2 linked regions of the Desulforamulus hydrothermalis Lam5 = DSM 18033 genome follow. The protein of the gene in region 1 interacts with the protein of each later gene in a pairwise test. Links are inferred from orthologs where the notes say so. Each region holds a gene or a part of one and is shown on either strand. Other genes may lie near its edges.

Region 1 (11,722 bases):
GCCCCCTGGACTTTGATGATGAAAAGCTGGCCATGGCGGGAAAAGGTCTGGAACGCCTAAAAACTGCCCTGCGCTTGCTTTATGAGGCTCTGGAGCTGCCGCAGCAGCAGGCCGCCATGGCCGATGAAGGCGGAGACCTGGCAGACAAACTGGCAACCCTCCGGTTGGATTTTGAAAAAGCCATGGATGACGATTTTAACACTGCCCTGGCTATTTCCGTATTTTTTGAGCTGGCCAAAGAAATTAATATTTTTGTGGGCCGGCTGGACGGCAAGCTGACTGACCGGCAGAAAGATTTGCTGGTAAAAGCACACGATTTATTTAAAGATTTTAACGGTGTATTGGGTGTCTTTAAGGAAGATCAGCAGAGCGGCAGGTTATTGATTGACGCTGTTAATACTGACAACAAATTGGTGGACGGTCTGATCAATCTGATTGTTAAAGTTCGCCAGGCGGCCCGCAGCCAAAAAGATTGGGCCACTGCGGATACCATACGGGACGGTTTGAAGGAACTGGGGGTAATTCTGGAAGACACCCCCCAAGGTGTACGATGGAAGATACAAGGATGACCTTGACACAAAGGGATACTTATATCATGGATCAATCAGCCTCAAAACAAAATCCTGAACAACTGCCCAGCCTGGTACTGGCATATCTGGGGGATGCCGTTTATGAATTGGCAGTCCGCCGGTTTCTCATAGCTCAAGGTGCTACCAAAGTGAACCGGCTGCACCGGGAAGCCGTTAAGTATGTGCGGGCCGGTGCCCAGGCGAGAGCGTTGTTTGCCCTGGAAGATAAACTTTCCGAACAAGAACTGGCGGTTGTCCGTCGGGGACGCAACGCCAAGTCAGGTCTGCCGCCTAAGGGAGCTGATGTGGCGGAGTACCGCCATGCCACCGCTCTGGAAGCGCTGATAGGTTATCTGTATTTACAGGGCAATGAGGGCAGGATTGACGAAATTATCGGCTTGGCCATAGATGCCCTCAAGCGTGGCTGAACCCGGCCGGGAGGGCCTGTTTGAGCGGCGCCAACGGCTACCGCAGCTAAAGGGGAACATAAACCACCGGTAAGGGGTGTCGCCCCTCTGATAAAATTTATTTTTAGGAGTTACGTAAAGTGGGGAAAGCTAATTTAAAGGTCCGCCTGCTGGAACACACGCCAAACCCGGAAAAGCTGGTGGCCATGGCGGCCAGGTTGTGCTACTCGCCGGCACAAATAGATGACCTGGCGGCCAATGTGGCCCAATCTGACCAGCAGGCTTTTGTAAAAAAATTACTGGACATGGGACACTACAGCGCTATTGAACATGTTTCTTTTACATTTGGCATCGAAGGGGTTTCCCGGAGCCTGCTGGCCCAGTTAACCAGACACCGCATTGCCAGTTTCAGTGTACAGTCCCAGCGGTATGTAGGGGAAACCCGGGAGCATAATGCCCGGGGCACCTTTGAATACATCATCCCCGAGACCATTGAAAAGCTTGGGCCGCAGGCGGTGGCAGAATTTGCGGCACAGATGGCGCAAATTCAAACCTGGTATGACGGGTGGGTAGCTAAATTGGGAGGCGGCAGATCGGCTTATGAAGATGCCCGGTTTGTGCTGCCCAACGCAGCCGAAACGAAAATTGTGGTAACTATGAATGCCAGGGAATTAAGACACTTTTTTAACCTTCGCTGTTGCCGGCGGGCCCAATGGGAAATTCGCCGGCTGGCGGAACAAATGCTGCACCTGGCCAAAGAAGTGGCACCCGTGCTTTTTGCCGATGCCGGGCCGCCTTGCCTGGCCGGCCCCTGTCCGGAAGGCCAACTGAGTTGCGGGCAGCGGGAAGCCGTGCGTCGCAGGTACGGGGTAACATAAAAGCGGAGTGTGGATAAAATGATAACTCCCGTAATTATTCTTGTGCTTTGGGGCATAGCCCTTTTGCTGGGCGTCCTTGGCGTGGTGACCCGGCGCAGAAATCTGCTGCTGGCCGGCATGGCGGCGGCTTTGGCCGGTTTGGGGCTGACCTTATGGCTGAAAAATACCTTGCAGTAAACGCAGCTTAACCACCGAAAAGTATGGAGGTATGGTTGACGTGAGTGAAATGATTGCCGGCAGAAATCCGGTCCGCGAAGCTCTCCGGGCGGGACGTCCCATTAATAAGATACTGGCCGCCAGGGGAACGGCGGCAGGCCCGTTAGCCGAAATTCTGCACCTGGCCAGGGAGAAAAATATTCCGGTACAAATGGTTGAACGAGCCCACCTGGATAAACTTAACCAGGGCATGCCTCATCAGGGGGTTATTGCTTATGCTGCTGCCAGGGGCTATGTGGAAGTGGAAGATATACTGGCAGCGGCTCATGCCAGGGGGCAAGATCCGTTTATTGTGCTGCTGGATGAAATAAACGACCCCCATAACCTGGGGGCCATACTGCGTACGGTGGATGCAGCCGGCGCCCACGGGGTCATTATACCCCAACGAAGGTCGGTGGCCTTAACCTCAGCTGTGGCCAGGGCTTCGGCGGGGGCGGTGGAATATGTTCCGGTGGCCAGGGTTACCAACTTGGATCAAACTATTCGGCAGTTGAAAGAAAAAGGGCTTTGGGTAGTGGGGGCGGATATGGCGGGCCCTCGGGTATACTGGCAGGCCAAACTGACGGGGCCGCTGCTTTTGGTCATCGGCGGGGAAGGAAAGGGAATCGGCAGGCTGATTAAAGAGCGATGTGATATGCTGGTCCGGTTACCCATGGCGGGCCAGGTTGGATCACTCAACGCCTCGGTGGCAGCTGCGCTTTTGATTTATGAAGTGGTACGCCAGAGAGGGTTGGGCTAATCAATGCAGGAATTTTATGTGGTGGACGGGTATAACATCATCCATGCCTGGCCGGAGTTTGCCGGCATGATTGACAGCGGGTTAGACCATTGCAGGGACAAGCTCGTTCATATACTGGCCAACTTTGCCGGTTTTGAGGGCAGCCGGGTTAAAGTGGTTTTTGATGCCCACCTCGTAAAAAGAGGCATTGAGCACCGGGAAACCGTGCACGGCATTGAGGTATACTATACCCAGGAGGGCGAAACTGCTGACTCGTTAATTGAAAAAATTGTCGGGGACCTGGGCAAACAGGGCACGGTTTATGTAGTAACTTCTGATTGGGATGAACAAAAAATTATTTTTGGGCGGGGTGCTTACCGCTTGACACCCAAAGAATTCAGGGTTCAGGTTATAAAGGCTAACCGGCGAAGAGAGGAAGAGTTTAATCGGCCCAACCCCACCGAGGGCTATCTGGAGGACAAGCTGCCCGCGGAAATCAGGCAAGTATTAGAAAAATGGCGACGCAGCAAGAATTAAGTACACCTGGCCGGGGGCTATTTTGCCTTGACGAGCCTTTTTAACATAAGCTATAATTAGTCATGTAACTTAACCAGTTAGCGCATGGGGCTGCATGTGCGGCTGGGTAGGCCAGACCCCGGGTTAGAATTACGGATGACAGGCGGCAAGGAAGCCTGGCCCTGCCGGGAATGCCGGTTACCAGGGTTCTTTTCAGACATGAGGTGATATGTTCTGCAGCAGTTTTAGAGTGCCTGCCAATATAGTCATGCTTTTCTGAACTGTTTGAAATTTCTTAGAGACAAGAAAGCGGGGGCGATAATTTTGAATTCAAATGCACAAAGAGAAGTTTCCGGCGGATATCAAATTATGGTGGATGAGGATGTCGTTGAATTTGCGCGCGAGGGCGACGACGCAGCGCTGGAGTACTTGATTAATAAATATAAAAACTTTGTGCGTGCAAAAGCCCGCTCATATTTCCTGATTGGAGCCGACAGAGAAGATATTATTCAGGAGGGCATGATTGGCCTTTATAAAGCCATTCGCGATTTTCGCATGGACAAGCTGTCTTCTTTTCGCGCCTTTGCCGAACTGTGCATTACCAGGCAGATTATCACTGCCATTAAAACAGCAACCAGGCAAAAACACATCCCTCTTAATTCGTACGTTTCGTTAAATAAACCAATTTACGATGAGGATTCAGACCGCACCCTGTTAGATGTAATTTCCGGGTCAAAAATAACAGATCCGGAGGAACTCATTATCAGCCGCGAAGAGTTTGATGATATTGAGGAAAAGATGGGCGAAATCCTGAGTTCACTGGAATGGAAGGTGCTCATGTCTTACCTGGAAGGAAAGTCTTACCAGGAAATTGCAGAAGACCTTAACAGGCATGTTAAATCTATTGACAACGCCTTGCAGAGAGTAAAACGCAAACTGGAAAGATACCTGGAAAAGCGTGAAGCCTAGTCAACCGGTTAACTGATGTTCTATAAGAAATAAATACTACACGATGATGCTTTTTACCTTTATTTAAGGTTAAAAAATTTTTTCGTTAAAAACAGTTAATCTTGCCAAACAATACATGACAGCAGGTGTTGACACCGAGTGCTTCATCTGCTATTATAATCAATGTTCGGTGCCGGCGTAGCTCAATTGGCAGAGCAGCTGACTTGTAATCAGCAGGTTGCGGGTTCGAGTCCCATCGCCGGCTCCACCCACGGAGGGATTCCCGAGTGGCCAAAGGGAGCAGACTGTAAATCTGCCGGCGAACGCCTTCGAAGGTTCGAATCCTTCTCCCTCCACCAGATTTGTTACACAGGCAAAAAACTCTTGATTTATGGCGAGTGCCTGTGTTATAATAAACATTGCTGACGCGGGATAGAGCAGTTGGTAGCTCGTCGGGCTCATAACCCGAAGGTCGAGGGTTCAAGTCCCTCTCCCGCAACCAAATGCTGCTATAGCTCAGTAGGTAGAGCGTATCCTTGGTAAGGATAAGGTCACCGGTTCAATCCCGGTTAGCAGCTCCAGTACTTACGGCGGTGTAGCTCAGTTGGTCAGAGCACACGGTTCATACCCGTGGTGTCACTGGTTCGAATCCAGTCACCGCTACCAGTCCGAAAGAACCTGCCCGGTTGGAGCAGGTTCTTTTGCGTTTTGTTGATATAGAAAAGAAGTGTCAGAAAAAAGAAGGATTTTTGTCTTTCTTATCGAATCTAGCTATGGATTTTCAGTTAATAGGTATAAACCATGCTTAAATCTGGAAATAACTTTAGAGATGAAAAATCTCTGGCTAAATTCCGAAAAACGGAGGAGGAGAAGTTAACCCATGGCTAAGGCTAAATTTGAACGTACCAAACCCCACGTAAACATTGGTACCATCGGTCACGTTGACCACGGCAAAACTACCCTTACCGCTGCCATTACCGTAGTTCTGTCTACCACCGGCGGCGCCCAAGTTAAGCGTTACGACGAAATTGACAACGCTCCCGAAGAGCGTGAACGCGGTATTACCATTAACACCGCCCACGTAGAATACGAAACCGCTAACCGTCACTATGCTCACGTTGACTGCCCGGGTCACGCTGACTATGTTAAAAACATGATTACCGGTGCGGCCCAGATGGACGGCGCCATCCTGGTTGTATCCGCCGCTGACGGTCCGATGCCGCAAACCCGTGAGCACATCCTGCTGTCCCGTCAGGTAGGCGTACCCTACATTGTGGTATTCCTGAACAAAGCTGACATGGTAGACGATCCCGAACTGCTTGAGCTGGTGGACATGGAAGTGCGCGAACTGCTGAACTCCTATGAATTCCCCGGCGACGACACTCCCATTATTGCCGGTTCCGGCCTGAAAGCCCTGGAGTGCGGCTGCGGCAAGCGTGAGTGCGAATGGTGCGGCAAGATCTGGGAGCTGATGGATGCAGTAGACTCCTACATTCCCACCCCTGAGCGGGATGTTGATAAGCCCTTCCTGATGCCGGTAGAAGACGTGTTCTCCATTACCGGCCGTGGTACTGTGGCTACCGGTCGTGTTGAGCGCGGCCAAGTAAAAGTACAGGATGAAGTGGAAATCGTCGGTCTTAACGACAAGCCCCGCAAGACCGTAGTAACCGGCGTAGAAATGTTCCGCAAGCTGTTAGACTTTGCGCAAGCCGGTGACAACATCGGTTGCCTGCTGCGCGGTGTTGACCGTAAAGAAATCGAGCGTGGCCAAGTGCTGGCAAAACCCGGCAGCATTAAGCCCCACACCAAGTACGAAGCAGAGGTATACGTCCTGACCAAAGAAGAGGGCGGCCGTCACACCCCCTTCTTTAACGGCTACCGTCCTCAGTTCTACTTCCGTACCACCGACGTAACCGGTGTGGTACAACTGCCGGAAGGCGTAGAAATGGTCATGCCCGGCGACAACATCAAGATGAAGGTGGACCTGATCACCCCCATCGCTATTGAGGAAGGCCTGCGCTTTGCTATCCGTGAAGGCGGCCGTACTGTAGGCGCCGGCGTAGTAACCGCCATCCGCGAGTAACTGATTAACAATTTTCCTAAAAGGAGTGACCCCGGTCACTCCTTTTTTGCATAAACCGCAAACTGGTATATAAAACCAATTAAAGAGACATAATACCAATATGGTACGTTGCCACAGGATAAGTATTGACATCCAACAATACATATGATAAATTTGTTAAGGTATATTACTAGACATCTCTGCCCAAGTCTTTTTTCGTTTTAGGGAGGTGGCAACAGTGCGAGTAGGCGTAACTCTGGCTTGCACCGAATGCAAACGGCGCAACTACACCACTACTAAAAATAAAAAGAACGATCCCAACCGGATCGAACTGAAAAAATATTGCAAGTGGTGTCATACCCACACAGTTCACAAAGAAACCAGATAGTTAAGCCGCCAACCCCAAGCGTTACCATAATCGGCCGCATTCCGTAAGGGGTTTTATTCGAGGCACTACTGGTGTAAACAAAAAAGTTAAGGATGTGGCGTTTTTCAATGGCTGTGCAAAAAAAGACACTCAAAAAGGCAAGCGCTGCCAAGGAAACAGCGGCAACCAATGAAACCGGTGGGGCCGAGAATAAAAAGGATGCGGCCCCTAAGGATGCTGCTAAGGCTGCAGCTAAAAAAGAACCCGCCAAGGCGCCCAAAGCGTCTTTTAGTGAGCGTATCGGCAGCGTAAGCAAGTACCTGCGTGGCGTTCAGAACGAGCTGAAAAAAGTTCACTGGCCCAGCCGCAAAGAGCTGGTTACTTACACTGCGGTGGTGCTGACTTCGGTTGCCGTGCTGGCTGTTGTCATCTGGGTGGTAGATTCGCTTCTCAGCTTGGGCGTAAAAGGCATCATTTCCTAATTGTAAACAAGGGGGTGGGGAACCCGTCTGGCAGGGTTCCTTTTGCTGATGAGTACACAATGGTATGTTGTGCACACTTATTCCGGTTATGAGAATAAGGTCAAAGCCAACCTGGAGAAGCGAATTGAATCCATGAATATGGAAGATAAAATCTTTCGTATTCTGGTGCCCATGGAAGATGAAGTGGAAATTAAAAACGGCAAGAAAAAGGTTTCAAAGAAAAAAGTATTTCCCGGATACGTTCTGGTAGAAATGATTATGACTGATGATTCCTGGTACGTGGTGCGCAATACGCCGGGAGTAACCGGTTTTGTCGGCACAGGTTCTAAGCCTATCCCGTTAAGCCAGGAAGAAGCCAAGGCCATTATTAAGCAGATGGGCTTGGAAGAACCGAAAACCAGGATTGACGTCAGTGTTGGCGAAAATGTCAAGGTAATTGACGGGCCCTTTGAAAACTTTGCAGGTGTGATTGAAGAAATTTACCCTGAAAAGGGTAAAGTTAAAGTTATGGTATCAATGTTTGGACGTGAAACTCCCATCGAGCTTGATTTTTCTCAAATTGAAAAAATGCTTTAAGCTTGTAGGTTGTAAGGAGGTGGACTGGATATGGCCAAAAAGGTAGCTGCCATAATCAAACTGCAAATTCCGGCCGGTAAAGCCACCCCGGCGCCCCCGGTAGGTCCTGCCCTGGGTCAACACGGGGTAAACATTATGGCTTTTGTCAAACAATATAATGAAGTTACTGCAGCGCAAGCCGGCTTGATTATTCCGGTTGAAATTACAGTATATGAAGACCGGTCCTTTACCTTTGTTACTAAAACGCCTCCTGCAGCAGTACTGCTGAAGAAGGCTTTAGGTATAGAGACCGCTTCCGGCGAGCCTAACAAGAAGAAAGTGGGTAAACTGCCCCGCTCTAAAGTTAAAGAAATCGCCGAATTAAAAATGCCTGATCTCAACGCTGCCAGCCTGGAGGCTGCCATGCGCATGATTGAAGGCACCGCCCGCAGCATGGGCGTAGAAATTGTAGAAGGATAGCTTCATCCGGTGGGAGGATGTAGTCCGCTAGTACCACAAAGGAGGGAAATACATGCCCAAAGAAGGGAAAAAGCTTCAGGAAGCCCGGAAGCAGTATGATAAAAACACTCTTTACGAGCCCCTGGAAGCTATGGAGCTGGTTAAAAAGACCGCTCCCGCCAAATTTGATGAAACTGTTGAAGTGGCCTTCCGCTTGGGGGTTGACCCCCGGCACGCCGACCAGCAACTGAGAGGTGCGGTTGTGCTGCCCCACGGAACCGGTAAAACCAAAACCGTACTGGTCTTTGCCAAAGGCGAAAAAGCCAAGGAAGCTGAAGCGGCCGGTGCAGATTTTGTCGGCGCCGAGGAGCTGGTAGAAAAGATTCAAGGCGGTTGGTTGGGATTTGATGTAGCCATTGCCACCCCGGATATGATGGGGATGGTTGGTAAACTGGGTCGTGTTCTGGGCCCCCGTGGTTTAATGCCCAACCCCAAAACAGGTACTGTAACCTTTGATGTAGGGCCTGCTGTAAAAGATGCCAAAGGCGGTAAGATTACTTACCGTACCGATAAAGTCGGTATTGTTCACGCACCCATTGGTAAGGTTTCTTTTGATGCCCAAAAGCTGGCTGAAAACTTTAAAACCCTGGCTGATACATTGCAGCGTGTTAAGCCTGCTTCCGCCAAGGGTCAGTACATGAAGAGCATCACCGTTTCCTCTACCATGGGCCCGGGGATTAAAATTAACCCCAACAAGCTCTAGGGACTTTGCCCGGTTGCGACAACTGAATAAGTCCAGTCGTAGACAGTTGGTGTCCTTGACTTAATGGCTTAAGCCGCCAGCCGAGACCGGGTGAATTACTGCAAAAGTGTGAAGCATTGCGGGGAATTTTGCCTGTCTTGGCGAATTCCCCCTTTTGTTTTATTCCAGCGGAAGGAGGTGTAGCTCTTGCCGACCACAAAAGCTCAAAAAGCAGTTATGCTGGAAGAAATTAAAGAAAAAATGTCCCAATCCCAGGTTACCATTTTAGCTGATTTTCGCGGCATTTCAGTGGCTAAAATCACCGACCTGCGGGCTCGCCTGCGCAAAGCCGGCAGTGAAATGAAGGTGGCTAAGAACACCGTGGCCCGTATTGCCGCCCGGGAAATCGGTGTTGAGGGATTAGATCCCTACCTGGAAGGGCCTACGGTATTTGCCTTTGGTATTGAAGACCCGGTGGCTCCTGCCAAAATCCTTTCGGATTTTGCTAAGGAAGTGAAACAAGGGGTTGACATCAAAGCCGGTATTTTAGAAGGCAAGGTGATTGATGCCAACGGCGTCAAAGCCCTGGCCGACCTGCCTTCCAGAGAAGTATTGCTGGCCAAAGTACTGGGTGGCATGCAGGCTCCCCTGTATGGCTTTGCCGGCGTACTGGCTGCCAACCTGCGCAATCTGGTTTATGTTCTGGATCAGGTGCGTCAGCAAAAAGAGAGTCAAGCATCTTAGTTTGTTCCGTTGCTTAAATTATTTATAAATTTTGAGGAGGTACAAGATCAGTATGTCTAAAGTAGCTGAAGTATTAGAAATTGTTAAAGGCCTTACCGTGCTGGAACTGGCCGAACTGGTAAAAGCTTTTGAAGAAGAATTTGGTGTATCTGCTGCTGCTCCGGTGGCCGTTGCCGCTGCACCTGTAGCCGGTGCTGCTGCTCCCGCTGAAGAAGAAAAAACCGAGTTTGATGTTATCCTGGCTAATGCCGGCGACAAGAAGATCAACGTTATTAAAGTTGTGCGCGAAATCACCGGTCTGGGCCTGAAAGAAGCTAAAGACCTGGTTGACGGTGCTCCTAAGCCCATCAAAGAAAAAACCACCAAGGAAGATGCTGAAGCTATCAAAGCTAAGCTCACCGAAGCCGGCGCTACTGTTGAAATTAAGTAATAAGTTTATTGTGACCGGTTTATAAAGACAGGGAGGGTATGCCTAAAGCAGTACTATGGGCATACCCTCTTTGTTTGCAAACAAGCTGCCGGATTGATCAGATAAAAAACCGGCCTGTTCTGACAGTCCCGGAGGGCCGCCCGGGTTGTCAGAAAAGTCTGCCTAAATCTTGACGTATTTTTGCATGTACTGTAAAATATACCCTAATTGGCAAATAACGTTGGGGAACGTTGTTTGCCCTGAACAAAATTATCTTGTTTCTCCGAGCCGGTTGTCCTAAGGCTTTATGCGACGGATTGCCGGCCGCTAGGGTAAGCCGGGAAACCGGTTTGCCTCCCGTGTGGAAAGGAGAGTGATGAAGATGTTACGGCCAGGTCATTGCTTTCCGCGACCTGGTTTTGTTGTTATTGCAGCGCTAATAAATCTATGCCGATATGCAAATTAAATTTGGGAGTTGACCGCATTATGGACCTTATTGTCAACGGCGTCAGGGAAGCGTTAATCAGCTTGTTCGGCGGGGACCCCGAAGTATATCAGGTTACTTTCTTAACATTAAAGATTTCCGGCCTTGCTACCCTGATAAGCCTTTTTCTGGGCATCCCGGCCGGCGTGTTTTTGGCTCTGCGAAATTTTCCCGGCCGCGGCTTTATAATCAGTCTGGTGAATACCGGTATGGGCCTGCCGCCGGTGGTGGTTGGATTATGGGTAAGCATATTGCTTTGGCGGTACGGCCCACTGGGATTTTTAGGGCTGATGTACACGCCTGCCGCTATGGTGATTGCCCAGGCGGTAATTGCTACCCCGATTGTTACGGGTTTTACCATTGCGGCAGTACAGCAGATAAAACCGCAGTTGCGCCTGCAGATACTGGCGCTGGGCGCTTCCCGGCGGCAATATATGTGGCTGTTAATGCGGGAGGCCAGGTTGCCGCTGCTGGCTGCCGTTATTGCCGGATTTGGCGGGGTAGTATCCGAAGTGGGAGCTTCCATGATGGTGGGAGGCAATGTCAAGGGGTACACGCGGGTATTGACAACGGCCACGGTGATGGAGGTTTCCAAAGGAAATTTTGCGGCAGCTATTGCCTTAAGTGTTATATTGTTATTATTGGCTTACGGTGTTACGTTATTACTGACCCTGCTGCAGCAGCAGGGCGAAACAACCGCTTCCGGCCACCGGGGAAACCGGTTGTTAAATTTCATGGGTAAACGGCAGAAAAGCAGGTGAAAAAATGCAGGGGCAGCAGGTAATTTTGCAGGTCAAAAACCTTTGTTGGGGAGTGGCAGGAAGGACTCTGATCGACATTGACAATTTTGTTTTGCATAAGGGTGAAACAATTGCCCTGATCGGCCCCAACGGCGCCGGCAAAAGCAGCCTGGTAAAATTGTTAGCCTTGCTGGAAAAACCCTGGCAGGGGGAGATTATTTTTGACGGCCGGCAGGTGACGGGCAGCCCCTTACAGGTAAGGCGTCAAATGGCCATGGTCTTTCAGGAAGCCCTGTTGCTCAGCGGTTCGGTGTTTGGCAATGTGGCACAAGGGCTGCGCTTCCGGGGACTGCCGCGAGATCAAATAGCCCGCCGGGTAAATTACTGGCTTAAAAAATTGCAAATTGCACATTTGGCAGATCGGCA
Region 2 (11,958 bases), on another replicon or contig:
CGTCATCCAGGCGGTGGACGCTTTCTCCATTTACGAAGTCCCCCTGCAGATGGAACAGGAGGGGCTGGATGATATTGCGGTGGAGCGCTTGGGCCTGCAGTGCGGCGAGGCTGACATGAGCGGTTGGCGGGATATGGTTAACCGCATGAAAAACCTCAAGCGCAGCGCCACCATTGCCCTGGTGGGCAAATACGTGGCCCTGCCGGACGCTTACCTCAGCGTGGCGGAGGCCCTGCGCCATGCCGGCCTGCATCACGATACAGCGGTGGAAATCCGCTGGATTAACTCGGAAGACTTGGAAAAAATACCGGCAGCCCGGCTGCTTGAGGGCGCCGACGGCATCCTGGTACCCGGCGGCTTTGGCGACCGGGGCATTGAAGGGAAAATTAACGCCATTCGTTATGCCCGTGAAAACAAAATCCCCTTCCTGGGCATTTGCCTGGGCATGCAGTTGGCGGTGGTGGAATTCTCAAGGGCGGTGCTGGGCTGGCAGGATGCCAACAGTGCGGAATTTAACCCTCACTGCCGTTACCCGGTAATTGATTTGCTGCCCGAACAAAAAGACCTGGATAAAATGGGCGGCACCATGCGCCTGGGGGCTTATCCCTGCAAACTGGTACCCGGCACCCGGGCTTTCCGGGCTTACGGCGAAGAAATTATTTACGAGCGGCACCGCCACCGCTACGAATTAAACAACCAGTACCGTGCCGAACTGGCCCGGGCGGGCATGATTTTCAGCGGCACCCTGCCCAACGGCAAACTGGTGGAAATTATTGAACTGCCCGATCATCCCTGGTTCCTGGCCACCCAGTTTCACCCTGAATTTAAATCCCGGCCCAACCGCCCGCACCCGGTGTTCCGGGACTTTGTGGGGGCGGCCATTAAATTTTCGTGCGGCAAACCGGCCGGGGTATAACCCCTTGGCCGGCTTCATAACATAATACAGCGGCATAGCAAGCTGGGCTCTGGTTCTTACCAAAGCTCAGACTGACGACCAAGGAAAGTCAAGGTGGTTTTATGATCCCCTGCCGGCGACTTGTCGAAGCACCGGTCACAGCACTTGATGAGCGAAAGGAGCCATTGGGCTGGCGCCCACAGGACGTGGGCGCCAGCCGAACCGGGCCAGGAGGCCCGTTTGAGGCGACCCCAATGGCGACCGTAGCGAATCATAGTGCTGTCGGTGCGTAGACCGGAGCCAAAGGGGATCATAAACCACAGTTAATGCTTGTCGGTACTCTGCAGCTTTGGTTTTTGCCAAAGCTGTCTTCGTATCCCCAATTCCTAAGGAGATGATTTGTTTGCGCAAAAAACTGATTGCCGGCCTTATCATCGGAGCAGTGATTTTTTCGCTGACGGCTGCGGCGGCCTGGCAGGGCAAGGGCAGGCCTGCCCGCCGGGACGGCAGCGGCAATAAAATTGCCGTGGTACATATTGAAGGCATGATTGTTTCTACCGCGCCGGGCGGCTTTGGCGCCACGGGCGTGGCGGCCGCCGACCGGATTGTCGGCGAGCTGCAAGAGGCCCGGGAAAATCCGGACATTAAAGCGGTGATTTTAAAACTGAACACCGGGGGCGGCACGGTGGTAGGTTCGGATGAAATTGGCCGGGAAGTGGCAAGGGTGCGCCGGTCGGGCAAAAAGGTGGTGGCCGCCATGGGAGAAATGGCTGCTTCCGGGGGCTACTGGATTGCCTGCCAAACCGATAAAATTGTCGCCAATCCCGGCACCTTTACCGGCAGCATCGGCGTAATCATGGAATTAACCAACCTGCAGGATTTATACAACAAGCTGGGCATAAAATTTGACAACGTGAAAACCGGCCCCAACAAAGACATGGGGGCTTCCTACCGGCAGCTGACGCCGGAGCAGCGGCAAATCTTCCAGAGCCTGGTTAACGATACCTACGAAGACTTTATTAAAGTGGTGGCAGAGGGCAGGCGCCTGGACCCGGCCCGCGTCAGGCAGCTGGCGGACGGCCGCATCTATACCGGCAAACAGGCCAAAGCCCTGGGCCTGGTGGACGAATTGGGCGACTTTAGCGAAGCGGTGAAAATAACCGCTCAACTGGCCGGCCTGAAAGGAGAGCCGGAGCTGGTGGACATGAGCGGCCAACCGCCCTTCTGGCAACAGTTTTTCAGCGGCCTGCAGGGCCAAAGCGGTGTGCCGGTCTGGCCGCTGCCCCTGGACGGCTTGCTGCTGGTGCCGGATCCGGCGGTGCTGCCCCTGCGGGCCGCAACCAAATAGGGGAGGGCGCACTATGAGCGAAATCAAAGATCACCTGGCAGAAAACACAGGCGGTGGCCGGCTGACCCCGGCCCCGGAAGCAGAGCAGGCTGCCTCGCCGCCGGCTGCGGCGGCAGAACCGGCCCAAGCCCCGCCGGCCCCTCCCGAGCCGCCGCTCAAATACTATGAAATTATTTACGGCGTTTTGTTTGACCCGGTGCCTACCATGCGGCGGCTGGCAGCCAACCCGCCCCTGGGGGCTGCCTTTGTCATTGTTATCCTGCTGGCCCTGGCGGGCATGCTGGCCAGCCTGTATATTTATGCCCGCAGCGGCGCCCCGGAATTAGGCGGCGCCCTGGGGCTGCCCTGGCAGCAGCACCCGGCGGCAGCCCGGGCCCTGCGGGCGGCGGCCCCGGTGCTGGCCCTGCTGGGGGCGGTCTTTTACTTCGTTAAGTGGTTTTTCTACAGTGCCCTGCTGCACCTGCTGGCGGAATTTTACGGCGGCCGGGGCCGGGCCCGCACCGTTTTTGTCATTTACGGCCTGGCCGGCCTGCCGGAAGTATTTTTAATCCCCCTTAACGTGCTGACCGCCCTGGCGGCACCCGCCCAGGCGGCGCTGCTCAACACCCTGGGCAACCTGGTTACACTGGTTTGGGGAACCGTTTTACTGACCATCGGCCTGCGGGAAGCCCACCGGATAAGCACCGGGCGGGCCCTGGCAGTGATTGTCACGCCGGTTTTGGCCGTGCTGGCCCTGGCCCTGGTTACCCTGGTGGCACTGGCCGGCACCCTGTCCGCCTTGCTGCCTGCCACCTGGTAGCATTATTAAAATATTGCAACAGTGCCAATTTTTTCTGCAGGTATAACCCCCGGGCCGTCGAAAAAATATAAAATCTGCGCTGTATGAACCTGGGGGGTGCCGAATAAAATGAGTAACAACGTTGATGTGCTTATTATTGACGACCAGCCGGGCGTCAGGCGATTGCTGTTGGAAGCGCTGGCGGAGGAAGGATTGGCCGTTAAAGCAGCCGGCAGCGGGGCAGAGGGCCTGCAAATGCTGGCCGCCTGCCGGCCTTACCTGGTGCTGCTGGACATGAAAATGCCCGGCATGAACGGGGTGGAAACCCTGCAGGAAATACGCAGGCATGACATGACTTTACCGGTGGTGATGATGTCTGCTTACGGCGACCTGGAGGTGATGGAGCAAACCAGGCATCTGGAAGTGACGCATTATCTTAGCAAGCCCTTTGACTTAGACGAAGTGCGGCTGCTGGTCAGGACAGTCCTGGCCGAACGCCTGCCCGTTAAAGGGCGGCAGGCTGATATTGGCTGAAGCACGACCGGTTATTTCATTTTCAAAAAAGGAATTTACCTGCCGGCGGCGAACTCTTATGCAAAGAGGAGGTTATTGAGGTGCTTATAACCACAGCCACCACATTAGCCATTCGCTGTCCGGAGTGCGGCGCATTAGAATTTCATAACCTCTCCCGCTTTGCCCTGTCCGGCCGGGGCAAACTGCAAATTAGCTGCTCCTGCGGCGCTTTCCTGCTGGGGGTTGTCAGCAAATCGCCCGGCAGCTACTGGCTGCAAATACCCTGTGTTTTCTGTGAAACCAAGCACATTCGGGAAATCTCCGGCACGCGGCTCTGGGGCCCGCAGACCCTTCACCTCACCTGCCCGGAATCCGGGCTGGAGCTGGGCTACCTGGGGCGGGCGGAAGAAGTAAAAGCGCTGGCGGAATCCCTGGACACCGGCCTGGAAGCCCTTATGGAAGAACTGGGTTATGACGATTACTTTACCAACCCGGCGGTAATGCACCAGGTTATGGCCTGCCTGCAAGAGATTGCCGACAACGGGGGCCTTTACTGCCAGTGCGGCAACAACCACATCGAAGTGGACGTATACCTGGACCGCTTGGAACTGCACTGCAAAGAATGCGACAGCATCAATATTGTTTATGCCGAAACCGAAGAAGACCTGCAGGTCATTCAACAGGTAGACACCATCGAACTGACCAAACACGGCTTCAAGTTTCTCGACAGCCTTGCCAATACCCCCAAACTAACCAAAAAAACCCGGCGCAAGCGAAATAAACATTCCTAGCAACATAATTCCGGGCAACCCTGGCCATACTGTAAAGCAAGTCAGGGACGGCACCATTTGCTGTTACTGTTTGCCCGGGCCACCGGGCAAGTGCCGACAGCTTCCGCCGGAAGTTTTCAGAAATAAACGCAGTAACCCGTCATACCGGCCCGGACGCTGTCCGGGCCGTTGTCAATTTGGTTCAGTAAAATTTTAAGGAGGTTTTGTTATGCCGCTGGTATCTGTCAAAGAACTGTTACAACGTGCAGAAGAAGGAAAGTACGCCGTTGGCGCCTTTAACGTCAACAACATGGAAATTGTTCAGGCCATCGTGGCGGCGGCGGAAGCGGAAAGGGCGCCGGTGATCATGCAGGCCAGCCAGGGCGCCATAAAATATGCCGGCATCGAGTATATTTACGCCCTGGCCAGCCTGGCCGCAGGCCGGGCCAGCGTGCCGGTGGCCCTGCACCTGGACCACGGCACCAGCTTTGAGCAGTGCATGAAGTGCATCCGGGTGGGCTTTACTTCAGTGATGATTGACGGTTCAAAACTGCCCCTGGAAGAAAACATTGCCCTTACCAACAAAGTGCTGGAGGTGGCCCGGGCCACCGGTGTGTCGGTGGAAGCAGAGCTGGGCAAAATCGGCGGCACCGAAGATGATATTCATGTGGACGAAAAGGACGCTTTCTTCACCGATCCGGAAGAAGCCCGGTATTTTGTGGAAAAAACCGGCGTGGATGCCCTGGCGGTAGCCATCGGCACAGCCCACGGCCAGTATAAAGGGATACCTCAATTAGACTTCCCCCGCCTGGAAAAAATTGCCGGCCTGGTTAAAATACCCATTGTACTGCACGGTTCCTCCGGCGTGCCTGACGAGGCGGTGCAAGAAGCCATCCGCCTGGGCGTGCGCAAAGTAAACATCGATACCAACATCCGGGAAGCCTTTACCGCCGCCTGCCGTCAGGTGCTGGACAGCAACGCCAAAGAAATTGATCCCCGCAAAGTATTAGGCCCGGCCCGGGAAGCAGCGACCCAGGTCATCAGAGAAAAAATCAGGGTCTTTGGCAGCGCCGGCAAAGCCTAAAACCGGCCGGGCGGCCGGCCCACACATTAATCAGGAGGGACTACCATGCTGCTTTTTATCGATACCGCCAATGTCAACGAGATTCGTGCGGCCAATGAACTGGGCATTATTGCGGGTGTTACCACCAACCCTTCCCTGATTGCCCGGGAGGGGCGGGATTTTGCTGAAGTGGTCAAAGAAATAACCTCCCTGGTAGACGGCCCCGTCAGTGCGGAAGTTATCAGCCTGGAAGCGGCCGGTATGCTGCAGGAGGCGGTACAACTGGCGGCCATCCACCCCAACATTGTGGTAAAAATACCCATGACCGCCGAAGGCTTAAAGGCCACCCGGGCCTGCGCCGCCAGGGGCATCAAAACCAACGTAACGCTGGTTTTTTCAGCCAACCAGGCGCTGCTGGCGGCCCGGGCGGGCGCCACCTACGTCAGCCCCTTTGTGGGCCGCCTGGATGATATCGGCCACGACGGCATTGGCTTAATTTATGATATTGTTGAGATATTTGATAACTACGGCCTGCCCACCCAAATTATTTCTGCCAGCATCCGCCACCCGCTGCATGTGCTGCAGTCGGCCAAAGCCGGTGCCCATATCGCCACAGTGCCCTATAAAGTGCTGCTGCAGATGATCAAACACCCGTTGACCGAGCAAGGCATTGATGCTTTTCTGGCCGATTGGGCCAAGCTGCCCAAGCAGGGTTAAAGCGCGGCCGGCGGCTGACAGTTGACCAATCCTCCTGCCTAAGCTATACTGTAAACAGTGCCGGCGGGCAGCGCCCGCCGGCACGGCAAGTAGAAGAAAAGCCGGGCCTTTGCAGTGTGGCACAGCTGAGCCGGGCTTTTTCTGCCTTTTAGGAGGATTATGAGGTGGTCAGTATTGTCAGAAAATTAATCAACAAATGTAAGCAAACCTGTTTGGATTCCTACCACCGGCTCTTAAATCTCCCGGAGGCTCCCCGGCAGGTGGCCCAGGGAATCGCCCTGGGCGTTGCCTTTGACTTTTTGCCGGTTCCCTTTATCAGCATTCCCCTTTCCTTTTTGGTGGCCAAACTGGTACGGGTGCATGCAGTGGCCGCCACCCTGACGGTTTGTCTGTTTAAACCGGTGGTTCCCCTGTTTTTTACCCTGAATATTTTTGTGGGCAAACTGCTGGTGGGTTCGGCCCCCTCGCCCATCAGCGAAGAAATTGCCCACGGCGTTCCCCTGCTGACCAAAGCCCTGTTGCAAATTAAAGCCTTAGGTTTGCCTTTCCTGGTGGGCAGCGTGACCAACGCTGTCTGGGCCGGCCTGCTGGTTTATTATGCCGCCGTTAAGTTTTTAGAAGCCCGGCAAAAGGCCATAAAAAAAAACCCTGAAAGCCGCTGCTGCGAATAAAAGGTCGCAGCCCTGGCAATATAGGTGATAAACCACAATACGTTTTAAAGGTGGAGTGTACTTGTCTGAGCAAGATAAGCCTGTCAACCTGCAGGCTGATTTAGAAGCCAAAACCATGCGGGAATTGTATGCCATTGCCCGTGAGCTGGAAATTCCCGGCTATTACAAGCTGCGCAAGAAAGAACTGGTTTTTGAAATATCCAAACTGCAGTCCAAGCAAAGCGGCGTTTCCTTCGCCGGCGGGGTGCTGGAAATATTGCCGGACGGCTACGGGTTTTTAAGGCCGTCCACCTATGTGCCCAGCAACGACGACATTTATGTTTCGGTATCGCAAATCCGCCGGTTTGATTTGCGCACCGGCGACCTGGTTTACGGCCAGGTGCGCAAGCCCAAAGACAACGAGCGGTATTACGGACTTTTGCGGGTAGAACAGGTCAACGGCGGCCGGCCGGAGCTGGCAGCCGAACGCATGCACTTTGCCGGCCTGACACCCCTTTATCCCCAAGCACGCATCCGGCTGGAAAACAGCCCCGACAGGATTTCCACCCGCGTCATCGACCTCATTGCCCCCATCGGCAAAGGGCAGCGGGGTCTCATCGTAGCCCCGCCCAAAGCCGGCAAAACCATTCTGATCAAAGAAATTGCCAACAGCGTTACCGTTAACCACCCGGAAATTGAACTGTTCATCCTGCTAATTGACGAAAGGCCCGAAGAAGTAACCGATATTGAACGTTCGGTAAAGGCGGAGGTTATCAGCTCTACCTTTGACGAGCCGCCGGAAAACCATGTCAAGGCTTCCGAGATGGTGCTGGAGCGGGCCAAACGGCTGGTAGAAAGCGGCCGCCACGTCATGATTTTACTGGACAGCATCACCCGCCTGGCCCGGGCTCACAACCTGATCATTCCGCCCAGCGGCCGCACCCTGTCCGGCGGCGTTGACCCGGCGGCCCTGCACAAGCCCAAGCGGTTTTTCGGTGCGGCCCGCAACGTAGAAGAAGGGGGCAGCCTTACCATCCTGGCCACCGCCCTGGTGGAAACCGGCAGCCGCATGGACGATGTAATCTTTGAGGAATTCAAAGGCACCGGCAACATGGAGCTGATATTAGACCGGCGGCTGGCGGACCGGCGGCTGTTTCCCGCCATCGACATCCAGCGTTCCGGTACCCGGCGGGAAGACTTGCTGCTCACCAAAGAGGAACTGGAATACGTGTGGAGCCTGCGCAAAGCCATTGCCGGCATGAGCCCCCTGGAAGCCCTGGAAAACCTGCTGGAACGCATAAAAAACAGCAAAAGCAACCAGGAAATACTGGGCGATTTTAAGCCCAAAAACCGGCTGCAGGCGGCAGCCGCCGAGCCGGGCGAACCGGCAAGCGCCCTGCCGAAGCGAGCCGGCCGCAGAAAAAGTGCGGCAGAAACTGCCAGGCTGTAGAACAGCCATGTATATTTTCCTGTCACCTCGGGCAAACTATTAACAGTTTGCTTATTTCGAGGTGATTTTTTATGAGCATTCAGATAAATAAAAAATTCCTGGCGGCCGCCCTGGCCATTGTCCTGGCGGTTGGCGCCCCGGGGCCCGGGCCGGCCGGCGCCGGCCTGGAGGAACTGGTAACCGACGGGGCATATACCCTGCCGGCGGCCCGCCCGGTGGCAGCAGTTAAACAGCCGGCCGCCCTGGCCGGCAGCCTGCCTATGGAATACCGGGTGCGGCCCGGCGATACCCTGTGGAGCATTGCCGGGCGGTGCGGCCTTACGGTGGCTGAACTGGCAACTGCCAACAACATTAACGAAGCCGAAATATTAGCGGTAGGGCGTACCCTGACCATTCCCGGCCGGGAGGTTTGCTACCACCTGGTGGCCGGCGGGGAAACCCTCTCCCACATTGCCGGTCAGTACGGCATTTCCCTGGACGAGCTGGTTAAGGCCAACCACCTGGCCAACCCCCACTTAATCCGGCAGGGCGACCGGCTGATCATACCGGTATCCGGCCAACCGGCCACAGCCCTGGCGGGGCAGGCCGGCAAAATACAACTGGGGGGCTGGGCCTGGCCGGTGGCCGGCGAGATTACCTCCTCCTTCGGTATCCGGGGCGACCGCCCCCACGAAGGGATTGACATCGGTGCCGGGGCAGGCGCCACCATCACCGCTCCGGAACGGGGCCGGGTAGTCTGGGCCGGTCCCCGGGGCACCTACGGCCTGACGGTAATTTTGGATCACGGCGGCGGTATCCGCTCCCTCTATGCCCACTGTGCCAAACTGCTGGTGCAAGAGGGGCAAACCGTAGAACGCCGCCAGCCCATTGCCGAAGTGGGCAGCACCGGCCGTTCCACCGGGCCCCACCTGCATATGGAAATCCTGCGTCAGGGGATACCCCTGGACCCCCTGATGTTTCTTACAGACAAACTTTTTGTATAAAAAACCCCTATCCGCAGGATAGGGGTAAAACATGGCCTTATGAAATTGTCCGTAACGCCCGCCCCTGATCGGCCCGCTTGCTAACTGCCGTTTCATTTGCTCGCCGGGGGCTGCCCTCCGGAAAAGCAGCCCGCTGCCTGCGCCGAAAACCGGGGTCAAAGGCTGCTGCCTTATGTGTGCAGGGGTGAGGACGTCTTTGCATGTGTTGAAGTGATGGCCGGGACGGCCCGGGGCCCGTACTTGGCTGCCTGGGCCCGGCAGTGCCGCCGGCTGTGCCGCGCGGGAACATAAGGCATCTAAGCAAGAAGGGGAAATATAAATAAATCGGTCATGCCGGCATGAAAACCTTGCCAAACAGGTGATTTTCAAGACGGGTGGCAAAAATGACCACCCCGGTTATCACGCCCCTTTCCTAACATCATCTGCTGCCTGGTTGGTGGCCTGGGATGGCCGGGATCTCCGGCTTGGCCCGAGCCACCGGCCGGGCCGCTGCCGGGGCCCGGCGCCGCCTGCCGCTCCCGGCAGGGCCGCCTGTGCGGCGGGCCGCAGGGCCAATTAATGAAGGCTTGGCTGGATTCAGGGGAGCAAGGTACTGCATACATATTAATCGCCTCCCTCAACATGCAGGTTCAGTCCAGGAACCAACCATATTGAATTGTCGGCTTTCCTGCCAAAGCTAACGGAGCTGCCTGCTCCCGGCGGGGGTATGACCCCTCCCCGCATCATAAATGCTTTTGCCGCAGGAATTAAGGTGCCAATTTCCACTTTTTGGCATCCGATTATATAATACGCCGGCCGCCGCAAAATTCCTTTTTATGGAAATGATTTTTTTCTTATACCAGGCAGTTAACCCGCTCTTGTCTGCCGTTTTTTTCTGTGCTATAATATCGTCGTGTGTTTATAAGCAGCTATTATCGGGTATGCATTTGCTGGAGAAAGAAGGTGAGTGTAATGAAAGAAAAAATTCATCCTAACTATAATGAAGTAGAAGTTAAGTGCGTGTGCGGCAACACTTTCAAAACCGGTTCCACCAAGAAGGAGATTAAAGTGGAAATTTGCTCCAACTGCCATCCCTTCTACACCGGAGCCCAGCGGCAAATTGAAGTAGGTGGCCGGGCCGAGAAATTCCGTAAGAAATACGGCTTGAAATAGCTTGGTTAGCAGAGCGGCGGCTCTGCTTTTTCCTTATCAGGGCCTTCCGGCGGGAGGCGGTTCTCCGGAGCCGTCCCCCGCCGGAGGGCGGCAGGGAGGAGAGTAATATGTCTTTTCAATATGGGGGCCAGGCGGTTATTGAAGGCGTGATGATGCGGGGGCCGGATCACCGGGCGGTGGCCGTGCGCCGGCCGGACGCCACCATTGTTATTGATGAAAAACCGGTGGGTTCCCTAACCCGGCGTTTTGCCTTTCTCAAACTGCCCTTCGTGCGGGGCGTGGTGATGCTGTTTGAATCCCTGATGATGGGCCTGGAAGCCCTGGCCTTTTCGGCCGAACAGGCGGCGGGGGAGGAACCGGAGGAAAAAATAAGTAAATGGGAAATGTTTTTAACCATTGCTTTTTCCCTGGGCCTGGCTATCCTGCTGTTCATTGTCATTCCTACCGCCCTCACTTACTATACCGCTGCGGCCATTCAGGATAACTTTATCCGCAACCTGGTGGAGGGGGCCATCCGCCTGCTGATTTTTCTCGGCTATGTGGCCGGGGTGGCCCGGCTGCCGGACATCCGGCGGGTGTTTATGTATCACGGGGCCGAACACAAAGTAATTAATGCTTACGAAGCGGGCGGCCGGCTGACCGTAGAGGAAGTACAAAAGTTCTCCACCCTGCACCCCCGCTGCGGCACCAGCTTCCTGCTTATTGTTATCCTCATTAAAGTGGTTATTTTCTCCGGCGTTACCGCGTCAGGTTTATTTGGCCAGATATTCTTTCGCATCCTGCTGTTGCCGGTGGTGGCCGGGGTAGCCTATGAGCTGCTTAAACTGTCCGGCAAGTACCAGGACCGGGGTCTCTGCCGCATCTTTATTGCGCCCGGCCTCTGGCTGCAAAAGCTGACCACCCGGGAGCCGGATGACAGCCAGGTGGAAGTAGCCATTAAAGCCTTTAAAGCAGTCCGTAAGGAAGGTGACATCAATGTTAGCTAAACTCCAGGCGCTGGAGGACAAATACCTGCAACTGGAAAGCCAGATCAGCGACCCGGCGGTGATGGCCGACCGGGCCAGATGGCAGCAACTGGTAAAAAGCCATTCGGAACTGGGCGAAGTGGTGGATGTGTTCCGCCGCTACAAAAAAGCCCGGCAGGATCTCCAGGATAACAAGCAGATGCTGGAAGAAAAACTGGAGCCTGATTTCCGGGAAATGGTTGAACTGGAAATAGAAGAATTAGAAAGCAAAATTGAAGAATTAGAGCAAAAGCTAAAAATACTGCTGCTGCCCAAAGACCCCAACGATGAGAAAAACGTCATCATGGAGATCCGGGGCGGCACCGGCGGCGAAGAAGCGGCCCTGTTTGCCGGCGACCTGTTCCGCATGTACTGCCGCTATGCCGAAAAGAAAGGCTGGCGCACCGAGGTGATTGATGCCAACGAAACCGACCTGGGGGGCTTTAAAGAAGTTACCTTTGTCATTGAAGGCAAGGGGGCTTACAGCACCCTGAAATTTGAAAGCGGCGTCCACCGGGTGCAGCGGGTGCCCGCCACCGAGAGCGGCGGCCGCATCCACACTTCTGCCGCCACGGTGGCCGTCCTGCCCGAGGCGGAAGAAGTGGATATTGAAATCAACCCCAACGACCTCCGCA

The links.
Region 2: the proteins of nusG (region 1) and rho interact in binary tests that used the Escherichia coli proteins (3 or more experiments, as listed by UniProt). The link is inferred for Desulforamulus hydrothermalis Lam5 = DSM 18033 from one-to-one orthologs.

What each region holds. Positions count from the first base shown.
Region 1 is NZ_CAOS01000007.1:20,276-31,997, forward strand. The notes cover bases 6,214-8,975. They hold nusG (transcription termination/antitermination protein NusG), read left to right. Parts: upstream 6,214-7,211; coding sequence 7,212-7,739; downstream 7,740-8,975. Other genes in these bases: tuf (elongation factor Tu), read left to right, coding at 6,214-6,335; rpmG (50S ribosomal protein L33), read left to right, coding at 6,553-6,702; secE (preprotein translocase subunit SecE), read left to right, coding at 6,810-7,163; rplK (50S ribosomal protein L11), read left to right, coding at 7,770-8,198; rplA (50S ribosomal protein L1), read left to right, coding at 8,251-8,940. Also shown: cysS (cysteine--tRNA ligase), read left to right, coding at 1-569; DESHY_RS04675 (Mini-ribonuclease 3), read left to right, coding at 566-997; thyX (FAD-dependent thymidylate synthase), read left to right, coding at 1,117-1,854; DESHY_RS04685 (hypothetical protein), read left to right, coding at 1,873-2,031; 23S rRNA (guanosine(2251)-2'-O)-methyltransferase RlmB, read left to right, coding at 2,063-2,809; DESHY_RS04695 (NYN domain-containing protein), read left to right, coding at 2,813-3,325; RNA polymerase sporulation sigma factor SigH, read left to right, coding at 3,629-4,273; more of tuf, read left to right, coding at 5,133-6,213; rplJ (50S ribosomal protein L10), read left to right, coding at 9,127-9,663; rplL (50S ribosomal protein L7/L12), read left to right, coding at 9,716-10,093; DESHY_RS04765 (ABC transporter permease), read left to right, coding at 10,559-11,317; DESHY_RS13325 (ABC transporter ATP-binding protein), read left to right, coding at 11,322-11,722. UniProt on the Escherichia coli protein: Part of the processive rRNA transcription and antitermination complex (rrnTAC). The complex forms an RNA-chaperone ring around the RNA exit tunnel of RNA polymerase (RNAP).
Region 2 is NZ_CAOS01000010.1:88,498-100,455, forward strand. Bases 6,003-9,000 are described here. They hold rho (transcription termination factor Rho), read left to right. Parts: upstream 6,003-6,816; coding sequence 6,817-8,184; downstream 8,185-9,000. Other genes in these bases: fsa (fructose-6-phosphate aldolase), read left to right, coding at 6,003-6,084; DESHY_RS07925 (DUF2062 domain-containing protein), read left to right, coding at 6,249-6,755; DESHY_RS07935 (peptidoglycan DD-metalloendopeptidase family protein), read left to right, coding at 8,256-9,000. Outside these bases: DESHY_RS07885 (CTP synthase), read left to right, coding at 1-916; DESHY_RS14145 (hypothetical protein), read right to left, coding at 973-1,209; signal peptide peptidase SppA, read left to right, coding at 1,290-2,243; DESHY_RS07895 (Yip1 family protein), read left to right, coding at 2,257-3,042; DESHY_RS07900 (response regulator), read left to right, coding at 3,151-3,555; DESHY_RS07905 (hypothetical protein), read left to right, coding at 3,636-4,325; DESHY_RS07910 (class II fructose-1,6-bisphosphate aldolase), read left to right, coding at 4,534-5,388; more of fsa, read left to right, coding at 5,434-6,002; more of DESHY_RS07935, read left to right, coding at 9,001-9,167; DESHY_RS07945 (hypothetical protein), read right to left, coding at 9,533-9,769; rpmE (50S ribosomal protein L31), read left to right, coding at 10,119-10,319; DESHY_RS07955 (DUF1385 domain-containing protein), read left to right, coding at 10,427-11,305; prfA (peptide chain release factor 1), read left to right, coding at 11,295-11,958. UniProt on the Escherichia coli protein: Facilitates transcription termination by a mechanism that involves Rho binding to the nascent RNA, activation of Rho's RNA-dependent ATPase activity, and release of the mRNA from the DNA template.